2 regions of the Salicibibacter cibi genome follow, and region 2 is predicted to be linked to the other one. Evidence: a T-box and tRNA genes for the amino acid it is inferred to sense, from the RefSeq annotation. Region 2 holds a T-box; the other holds one or more tRNA genes.
The links. A T-box is a leader RNA that pairs with one kind of tRNA and senses whether it is charged. The one in region 2 lies ahead of pheS (phenylalanine--tRNA ligase subunit alpha), so its partner is inferred to be a tRNA-Phe.

Region 1: it encodes a tRNA-Phe, which carries the amino acid that the T-box ahead of pheS (phenylalanine--tRNA ligase subunit alpha) is inferred to sense. The anticodon was not compared.

The regions. Positions count from the first base shown of each region.
Region 1 covers NZ_CP054706.1:3,761,663-3,766,623, forward strand. Annotated here, with positions in the region: gene walK (cell wall metabolism sensor histidine kinase WalK) at 1-1,714, opposite strand, end outside; gene yycF (response regulator YycF) at 1,721-2,425, opposite strand; tRNA gene HUG20_RS18780 (tRNA-Phe) at 2,558-2,633, opposite strand; tRNA gene HUG20_RS18785 (tRNA-Asp) at 2,646-2,721, opposite strand; tRNA gene HUG20_RS18790 (tRNA-Lys) at 2,814-2,889, opposite strand; gene HUG20_RS18795 (YqjF family protein) at 3,002-3,709, shown strand; gene HUG20_RS18800 (GNAT family N-acetyltransferase) at 3,748-4,254, shown strand; partial or broken gene HUG20_RS18805 (aldo/keto reductase) at 4,267-4,961, shown strand, end outside.
Region 2 covers NZ_CP054706.1:2,927,303-2,932,263, forward strand. Annotated here, with positions in the region: gene pheT (phenylalanine--tRNA ligase subunit beta) at 67-2,484, opposite strand; gene pheS (phenylalanine--tRNA ligase subunit alpha) at 2,516-3,550, opposite strand; T-box leader at 3,599-3,842, opposite strand; gene HUG20_RS14570 (FAD-dependent oxidoreductase) at 3,903-4,961, opposite strand, start outside.

The DNA.
Region 1 (4,961 bases), 830 kb from region 2:
GTCCCAATCCCGTGCCGCCCAAGTTTCTGGCCCGGGCCTTATCCACGCGGTAGAAACGATCAAATATTTTATGTTGATCTTTTATCGGAATTCCCTGTCCTTCATCCAGGATATCAATCAATACCTCGTTTTCTCTTAGCTTCGCCCCGACCGTAATCGTACCGCCCTCAGGGGAAAATTTGAGCGCGTTGGAAATGATGTTATTGAACACTTGGGTCATTTTATCACTGTCCATATATACTTGAATCGGCCAGTGGGAAAAATGCCGGACAAACGAAACGTCCCGATCTTTAACAAGCATCTCAAACCGATCCACCAAGTGTTGTAACCAATAAATTAAATCGTGGCGTTCTGTATAAATTCCATGTTCTTGCACATCCATTTTCGACAATTGCAATAGGTCATTCACGAGACGAATCATACGGTCCGTTTCCACTTGAATGACATTCAAAAACCGCGGGGCAAGATCTTCATCAGCCATGGCACCATCTTCCAATGCCTCCATGTAACTCTTTAATGTCGTTAACGGCGTGCGTAATTCATGAGAAACATTTGCTACGAATTCACGACGCTCTCTCTCCAATTTTTCCTTTTCCGTGACATCATGAAGCACTGTAATCAAACCGGTCACATAGCCGCTTTCGCTTCGGAGAACGGAAAAGCTCGCTTCTAACAGAGAATCCCCTCGTTCATCACTGAAATCCAAAATCAACGGTTCCGTATAATCATAGAGATCACTGGGGGCGACCTGTCCCGAAAGATCCAATATGTCGGGGAGAGGCCGGCCTTTTGCCTCTTCACTGTCTAAAGATAACAATATTTCCGCTTGTTTATTGAGCAAAATAATACGGCCAAGTTCATCCGTGGCGATCACGCCATCTGTCATATGGGAAAGGACAGAGCTAAGCTTCCGCCTTTCCCCTTCTGTTGTGGCATTCGCTTCTTTTAAATTCATTGCCAGCGTATTAAAGGAAGAGGCGAGCTCCCCGATTTCATCATTCCCGTAAACACGAACACGACGACTGAAGTCTCCTTCACTCATCACCGCGGACTGTTTCTGCATATCTCTAATCGGACGAGTAACGGTTCTCGATAAAAGAACGCCGATCATTGCCGTAATCACCAGTGCAATGCCCCCACTCGTCATAAAAATGTTATTAATTTGCGTCACTTCATCGTACATATCTTCCATTGATGATTCCAAATGAATGGCTCCAATGACTTCATCATCGTCTCCATGCAAGGGTTGCGTGATCACCCGCATACGAAAGCCGGTATCCGGGTCCAACAACATATCATTCGACTCTTGATCAAGCAATGCCTGGGAGACACGTATTTCCGTATTCAGCAATCCGCCGCTTTGCGTTCCGTGTTGATTGTGAGCCAGTACATTCTGCTGGCTGTCCACCACTTGAATGGTGGACCCGGTACTGCTTAGCTCATTCACTTCATAACGAGAAATTAAATCATTAATTTCTTCGTTCATTTCATTTTGATCCGTATCATCCGTTTCTTGTATAAGCGTTTGTTCAATATTGTAAGAGAGCAAACTCATTTGGTCTTCCAATGCACCCCGATGATTTTCGACAAATCGTTCTTCAAGACGATCCATGAAAAAGATTCCAATAACCTGAAACGCAATCAGCAAAAGCATGACGTAAATAAATATTAATTTAAATTGAAAAGATTTAAAGAAACCCGCAATTCGCTTCATCCAACTCTACTCCTGTTCGGGATGCCGAAGATAATAACCTACCCCTCTTCTTGTAATAATCCAATTTGGATAACTGGGGTTATCTTCTACTTTCTCCCGCAGTCGGCGCACCGTGACATCAACGGTACGTACATCTCCAAAATAGTCATAGCCCCAAACGGACTGCAAAAGGTCTTCCCGTGACATCACTTGTCCAATATGACTCCCTAAATAATGGATTAATTCAAACTCCCGATGAGTAAGCTCAATTGGAGTCCCCCGCTTACGAACGAGGTAAGCTTCCGGGTCAATTGTCAAATCCCCGATTTGCTTAGTCCCGGTATTTTTTCGTTCTGCTTCGGGGACAACTTGAAGCCTGCGAATATTCGCTTTCACACGCGCAAGCAATTCACGGGTACTAAAGGGCTTGGTTACATAATCATCGGCACCCAATTCAAGGCCGAGCACTTTATCGATCTCCGAGTCTTTTGCCGTAAGCATAATAATCGGCATATCATAATTTTTGCGAACTTCACGGCACACTTCCATCCCATCTTTATTTGGAAGCATAATATCGAGTAAAATGAGATCAGGCTTAAAAGCGTCTACTTTTTCAAGCGCTTCTGTGCCATCATAGGCAACCTCGATTTCAAAGCCTTCTTTTTGCAGTGAAAATTCGAGAATATCGGCAATCGGTTGCTCATCATCGACAACCAGAATTTTTTCATTCATGATTTTTTCGCCTCATTTCGTATTTCTGTAGCCATATTATACAAGTATTGTAACATAGCTACGCGTTTAATGACGCTTATCGATGCATACAAAAAAACCCCGGGGCATTCCGGGGGATATCAATTATAAGCATGGTGGCTCGAGACGGAATCGAACCGCCGACACGTAGATTTTCAGTCTACTGCTCTACCGACTGAGCTATCGAGCCAACATATGTAAATGGCGGGCCTGACGGGATTCGAACCCGCGATCTCCTGCGTGACAGGCAGGCATGTTAACCGCTACACCACAGGCCCTTATTTTTTAGAAAACTTGGCTTTTCACCAAACATTTATGGCGAAAGCCTTCGCCCATCTTATGTAGGTAATAAAGTTGATTTATACTTTATTGGTGAGCCATGGAGGATTCGAACCTCCGACCCTCTGATTAAAAGTCAGATGCTCTGCCAGCTGAGCTAATGGCTCATTAAGCCCAAAGACAGAATTTATCTTAGCACGTTCGGCGTTTAAATGCAATGGGGAATGGCAAATTGCTCGTTGGAAAACCCTAAGCGCATATTTACAAAAGGAGGATCCTATGCTCAAACGGACCACACATCGGCCTCATTCGCTTCCTAAAGGACCTTGGCTAATGACCCAGACATGGAAAAATGTATTATTCGCCCATTGGCCACTTTCGCCGACAACATTGCAAACGAAAATTCCGGCTCCTCTGGAGATTGATACCTATGATGGCCAAGCGTGGATCGGGATCATTCCTTTTGATATCGTGCGATTACGCGCCCGTTTCCTTCCGCCTGTGCCATTTGCGCATGCCTTCCCCGAAGTAAATGTGCGAACGTATGTCACATTTAACGGTCAACCCGGTGTTTATTTTTTTAGCCTGGATGCCGATCACCGGCTGGCCGTGCGCATGGCGCGCTCACTGTTTCACCTTCCTTATTTTTATGCCGATATGGAGGTTAAAAGGGAAAACGGCTTCATTCGCTATCACAGTTATCGGCCAAATGCGATGTTTGAAGCCGCTTATCAACCGACGTCGCACGTTTTCACAGCAGAAAAAGGCACCTTGGATGACTGGCTCACCGAACGGTACCGGTTATATACGACGCATCGGCGAAATTTATATGCCCTTGATATCCACCATAACCCATGGCCGTTACAGCATGCCGAGGCAGATTTTCACAAAAACACGATGTTTCTCGAATTATCAAATACGAAACCTTTGCTTCATTATGCGAAAAGACAAAAGGTTTTCTTTTGGCCGCTTCATCGTTGCACCTGATATACTAATGGTAAGCAACAATCAAATAGGAGCATTACATGATACGATACGCGCAAAAGACAGACATGGCGGAAATTATGAACATCGTGAAGAAAACGGTCCGGGTGATGAATGCAGACGGCAGTGACCAATGGAACGGAAGCTATCCAACATCCCGGCATTTTTTAACAGACATCAACAAGCAATCTCTTTTCGTGCTAGTAGCCGGCGGGAAAATTAGCGGTTTTATAACGGTTGACCAAAATATTGATTCACGATTTCAACAAATGACGTGGACGTATCCCGATCAGGACGCCGGGACCTTTCATCGGCTGGCAGTGGATCCTGACGGGCGTAATCATGGAGTGGCGAGTCAGCTTATCCACTTTGCCGAAGCCAAATGTGCAGCAGAGGAATTGAAAACGATGAAAATTGATACGTACGCACTTAATCAGAGCGCCCGCGCTTTGTTTGAACGTCTCGGCTATAAACTCGTCGGCTTTTCAAGGGAAGGAACCGGAAAGCCTTATCCGTTTTATTATTATGAAAAAATCTTAAGCGTTTAAGGAGGAGAAGAAATGGAACGTTTAGACCGCATCAAAGAGTCCTTGCAAAACCGCACGGTTACATTGCCCGATGGTACCGCTCTTCCGAGCATCGGACAAGGCACATGGAAAATGGGAGAACATCCCGATAGCAAAGATGATGAAATACAAGCCTTGCAACTCGGCCTTGATCTGGGAATGAATGTCATAGACACCGCGGAAATGTATGGGGATGGGCGAGCGGAACAAATCGCCGGAGAAGCCATTAAAAATCGCAGGGACGATGCTTTCCTCGTGTCAAAGGTCTATCCCCACAATGCTAGTCTGTCAAAAATCCAGACCGCTTGCGAAAACAGTTTGCGGCGATTGAAGACCGATTACTTGGATATGTACCTTTTGCACTGGCGAGGGTCTTCTGCAGGGCTTCAGGAAACAGTTGAAGGCTTGGAAGCACTTCGTAAGGAAGGGAAAATATTACGGTGGGGGGTATCCAACTTTGATACCTCGGATATGAAAGAGCTCTTGGATATCAGAAATGGAGGTTATTGTTCCACAAATCAAGTGCTGTATCATTTGGGTTCACGGGGGATTGATTATGATCTACTCCCGTGGCAACGCCAACATCAAATGCCGATTATGGCATACAGCCCCTTGGCCAAGGCGGTTCACTCATCAGCCAATTGATGAACAACCTGACCATTAAAGAAATTGCCGAAAAACATAAAGCG
Region 2 (4,961 bases):
AGATTCCGAAGCTATTGAAAAACAACGAACGTAACGAACAAAAGCGCACCCCGAGGGTGCGCTTTTTTAATCACGCAAAGTTGCGCCTAATCGTGTGCGGAGGGCGGCTACAATTTCTTCGTGAATATCTGCAATCTCTTCATCTTTCAGTGTGCGTTCGCGGTTTAGATAAAGGAGCGAATATGCGAGTGACTTTTTGCCGGCTTCGATATTTTCTCCTTGGTAAACATCGAATAGATGGATATCTTCCAACCACTTTCCTGCAGCTTCCACGATGACTGCTTCCACTTCAGCCGCAGCTATATTTGCATCGACGACAACGGCCAAATCCCTTCGAATGGCCGGAAAACGAGGCAGGGGTTGATAGCGGATTTCTTCTTTATCCACGGCAAATAGTTTTTTCGCATCTAATTCAAACACGTACGTGGCAGGCAACCCTTGCGCCTCTTGTTCAAGTGGATGGAGTTGCCCAAGGAAACCAACGGTTTCGCCATCAATGAGCACCTCTGCGGATTGACCCGGGTGCATCCCTTCCCGTTTACGGGCGCGAAAGGTCGCTTCCTTTTCTTTTTTTGCTTGCCTTAACATGCCTTCTACAATTCCTTTAACAACATAGAAATCGACCTGGATTTCTTCCCCGTTCCAAGCATGATTGTGCCACTGGCCGCTTAATACTCCAGCTACATGCTCATGCTCCCCAGGTTGCTTATTTTCATCTGCAGAGGGTTCAAAGACGGTCCCAATTTCAAACAAAAAGACATCTTCCAACTGTCGATTCACGTTGTAAACGCCGCCCTCCAGAAGGTGGGGGATCAAGCTTCTTCGCAACACTTCCCGTTCTTCACTCATAGGCATAAGCACACGCATTTTTCGGTCACTTTGGCGCAGTAAAAATTGGTCAGCATTTTGTGCGCTCGTGAGAGAGTAAGTAATTGCCTCTTGCATCCCCGTACTTTCAAGAAAACGGCGGAGTTTGCGGCGATTTTTTTGCTCGCCGGTCAAAGCTCCGGCTGAGCGCGCACCGACCGGCAATGTCGTCGGAATACGATCATAACCATAAAGACGGGCAACTTCTTCCATTAAATCTTCTTCAATCGAAAGATCGAGGCGTCTTGAAGGGATATGGACTCGCCATTCATTTCCCAGGTTCGTCACTTCCAAACCGAGCCGGTGCAACAACGTCTCGACTTCCTCCGACTCAAGTTCCGTACCAAGCCGCATATTTAACCGTTCCAAATTTAAATGGACTTCTTGTACGACAGCCGGTAATTCCCCTGATTCCACCGTACCTTTCAGCACAACGCCGCCAGTAATTTCTTCCATTAACATGACTGCTCTTTCTGCGGCTTCGGCGGTTCGTTCGAAATCTATCCCCTTTTCAAATCGTTGGCTTGATTCGCTGCGCAACCCTAGCTTTCCGGACGTTTTTCGAACATTTAATGCATCAAATTGTGCCGATTCCAGCAACACACTTGTTGTGTCTGCCTGCACTTCTGTTGACGCACCACCCATCACTCCCGCGATCGCAACGGGAGCATTGCCATTGGTGATCAATACATCCTCGCCAGAGAGCGTTCGCTCCTGCCCGTCCAACGTTTCGATTTTTTCTCCTTGTTCTGCGCGTCTCGTTACGATTTTCTCCGAGCCAAACCGATCATAATCGAACGCATGCAGGGGTTGTCCATACTCCAGCAACACATAGTTCGTAATATCGACAATATTATTGATCGGCCGAATGCCCACGGCCATTAAGCGTGTCTGCAACCATAGCGGCGATGGGGCTACCGTTACTTTATCGATCACTTTTGCCCCATAGTAGGGAACATCCTCGCCATTTGTCACTTCAACGGCGATACGGCCGGCGGCATTTTTGCGAATCACCCCATGTGTGTAATCGGGATGATGAATCGGGCGGTCCAGCAACGCGGACAATTCGTAAGCGACTCCGAGCATGCTTAAGCAATCCGGGCGGTTCGGCGTCAAATCAAGTTCCATGATCACATCATTTAAACCGAGAATCTCAAGAGCATCAAGCCCGGTCACGACCTCTGCCGGCAATTCGACAATTTGATCTTGTTCTGTTTTCGCCAATAACCGTTCATTGAAGCCAAGTTCATCCAACGCGCAAATCATACCCGCAGATGTTTCTCCGCGAATCGTCGTTTCTTCTATTTTTTTATTCCCCGGCAAGGTAGTTCCAGGCATCGCTACGGCCACTTTTTGTCTCTTTTGTACATTGCTGGCCCCACAGATAATTTGCTGTGTCCGATCGCCTACGTCCACTTGGCAAAGCGTTAATTTTTCTGCTTCCGGGTGAGGGGTTGTTTCCTTCACCTCACCGACGATTACACCATCGATCCCATCATGATAGCGATGGAGCCGATCAACCTCTACCCCTGCGCGGGTAAGCTTTTCAGCAACTTCCTCCGGGGTTGTATCCGATAAATCGATATAATCCGTCAACCATTGGTAGGAAACGAGCATTGGTTCTTCACCTTCCTTCGTTTATTATTGTTTACAATTGTTGAAACTGGGATAAAAAGCGCGTGTCATTCGTGTAGAAATGGCGGATATCGTCGATTCCATATTTCAACATGGCAAAGCGTTCCACGCCCATGCCAAAGGCGAAGCCGCTGTATATATCCGGGTCAAACCCATTTAATTCCAACACGCGCGGATGAACCATCCCCGAACCTAACACTTCAATCCATCCGCTTTGCTTACATATCCTGCAACCTTTGCCCGCACAAATGCCGCAAGTGACGTCAATTTCCGCCGATGGTTCCGTAAACGGAAAAAAGCTCGGGCGCAACCGAATCTCCCGGTCTTGGCCAAAATACTGTTTAACAAATGTATCAAATATTCCTTTCAAGTCGCTCATGCGCACATTTTCATCCACGTAGAGCCCTTCGATCTGCATAAACTGATGGGAGTGGGTGGCGTCGTCTTCATCGCGGCGATAGACTTTCCCCGGACAAATAATCCTTACCGGTCCTTCGCCTTCATGCTTTTGCAACGTCCGTGCCTGCACCGGTGACGTTTGGGTTCTCAAAAGGATGTCTTCACTGATGTAAAAGGTGTCTTGCATGTCCCTGGCCGGATGATTCGGAGGCAAATTGATCATTTCAAAATTAAAATAATCCGTCTCCACTTCCGGCCCTTCCGTTACCTCAAACCCAAGGCCGATAAAAATATCCTCGATTTCTTCCACAACAGCTGTAAGCGGGTGGGTAGAGCCTTGATTCATAGGTCTTCCCGGCAACGTCACATCGATTTCTTCCTCTTCCAGCCTTTGTTCCAATTCGGCTTCCTCAAAAGCTTCCACTTTTTTAGCCAGTGCCTCTTGAATGCTTTCGCGAACCTCGTTCGCCTTTTGGCCGACGACAGGACGTTCTTCGGCAGATAGTTGCCCCATCCCGCGCAGAACCTCCGTAATGGCTCCTTTTTTTCCCAGATAACGGATGCGCACTTGTTCGAGTGCCTTCTTGTCACCGCTTGCCTGTACGGCTTCGAGCGCTTCCGACTCAAGCGCCTTTAATCGTTCAATCATCTTGTATGTCCCCCTTCTTCACGAAAATAAAAAACCTCCGCCCCCTAAAAAAGGGACGAAGGTTTCGCGGTACCACCCTTGTTAACGACAACAACTGTCGCTCACTCTTGCAAATAACGGCTTGCGCCCGGTACACTTTTTACGATCGGTAAACGATAAGTAACGTTCCCGCACTTTCAGTGCCAACTCCAGAGTGAATTCCAAAGCGCTTAACGCAGGGGAGCTTTCAATCCATGACTCCCCCTTCCTGGCCGCCAGTGTTCCAAGTACTACGCTCTTTCATTGTTTTTTCACTATGCTTGTATAACCAATAGTATAATCCGTTTTTTTATCTGTTTCAAGTCATGAGCAATCAGTAACCGGCCCGATTACCCATAAAACTTTCGATCATTCTATACTCTTCTTTTTGCAACGGTTTTTCAGCCGGTCCCTCGATGACTTCCCCGGAATAGGAAAACCTTGATCCGTGGCATGGGCAATCCCACGTGCGATCCGCGCCGTTCCAATTCACCTCGCAGCCAACGTGTGTACATGTTGTGTCAACGACGTGAAGTTCACCATCTTTATCCCGATATGCCCCTTTGCGTTTTCCGTCGATCCGCACGACAGCCCCTTCGTCCTTTGCTAAACTTTTCATTTCCTTATTCGATGATTCCGCTTTTCCTTCGACGAGATGCTTCGCCACATCGAAGTTTTCACGAAGGAAATGTTTCAGACTGGGATCGGCATAAAAACGAGACGGTGTAAAAAGGGACGCGTATCGGTTTTCTTTTCCTAGCACAAGGTCTTTAAGCAACAGGGCAGCAGCCGTCCCATTCGTCATCCCCCATTTTCGGTAACCGGTGGCAACAAGAATGTTTTGCTCGGAGGTTTGCGAGGTTAAATGGCCGATATAAGGGAGATTATCAAGTGTCGTCAAATCTTGTGTGGACCAACGGTTGACTTGTTTTTCGATGCCGAGCAGATCATCTCCGAACGTTTGCAAGGCGTGGTAGTGGTCATGGGTGTCTATTCCCTGCCCCGTTTTATGGCTCTCCCCGCCGACGAGAACTAACTCTTCGCCATCAATGTTGGCAGAACGCAGCGAACGCGTAGGTTGATCCGCGCTTATATACATTCCACCCGGGTACGCCATCTTCGGATTTATGGCAACGACATAAGAACGTTCCGCGTGCATCCTTGTAAAATAAAAACCGGTCCCTTCATAAAACGGAAAATGGGAACAAGATAAAATATAGTTTGCTTGGACACGTGCATCTTCTCGGGTGATAACGGAAGGTTCCTCTCCCCGTTCCACATGGACGGCGGTAGTGTTCTCAAAAATCCGACCGCCTTTGTCGACGATGGTTTGTACAAGCGGGGCCAAGTAATGGAGAGGGTGAAACTGGGCCTGCTCCTTCATCACTAAGGC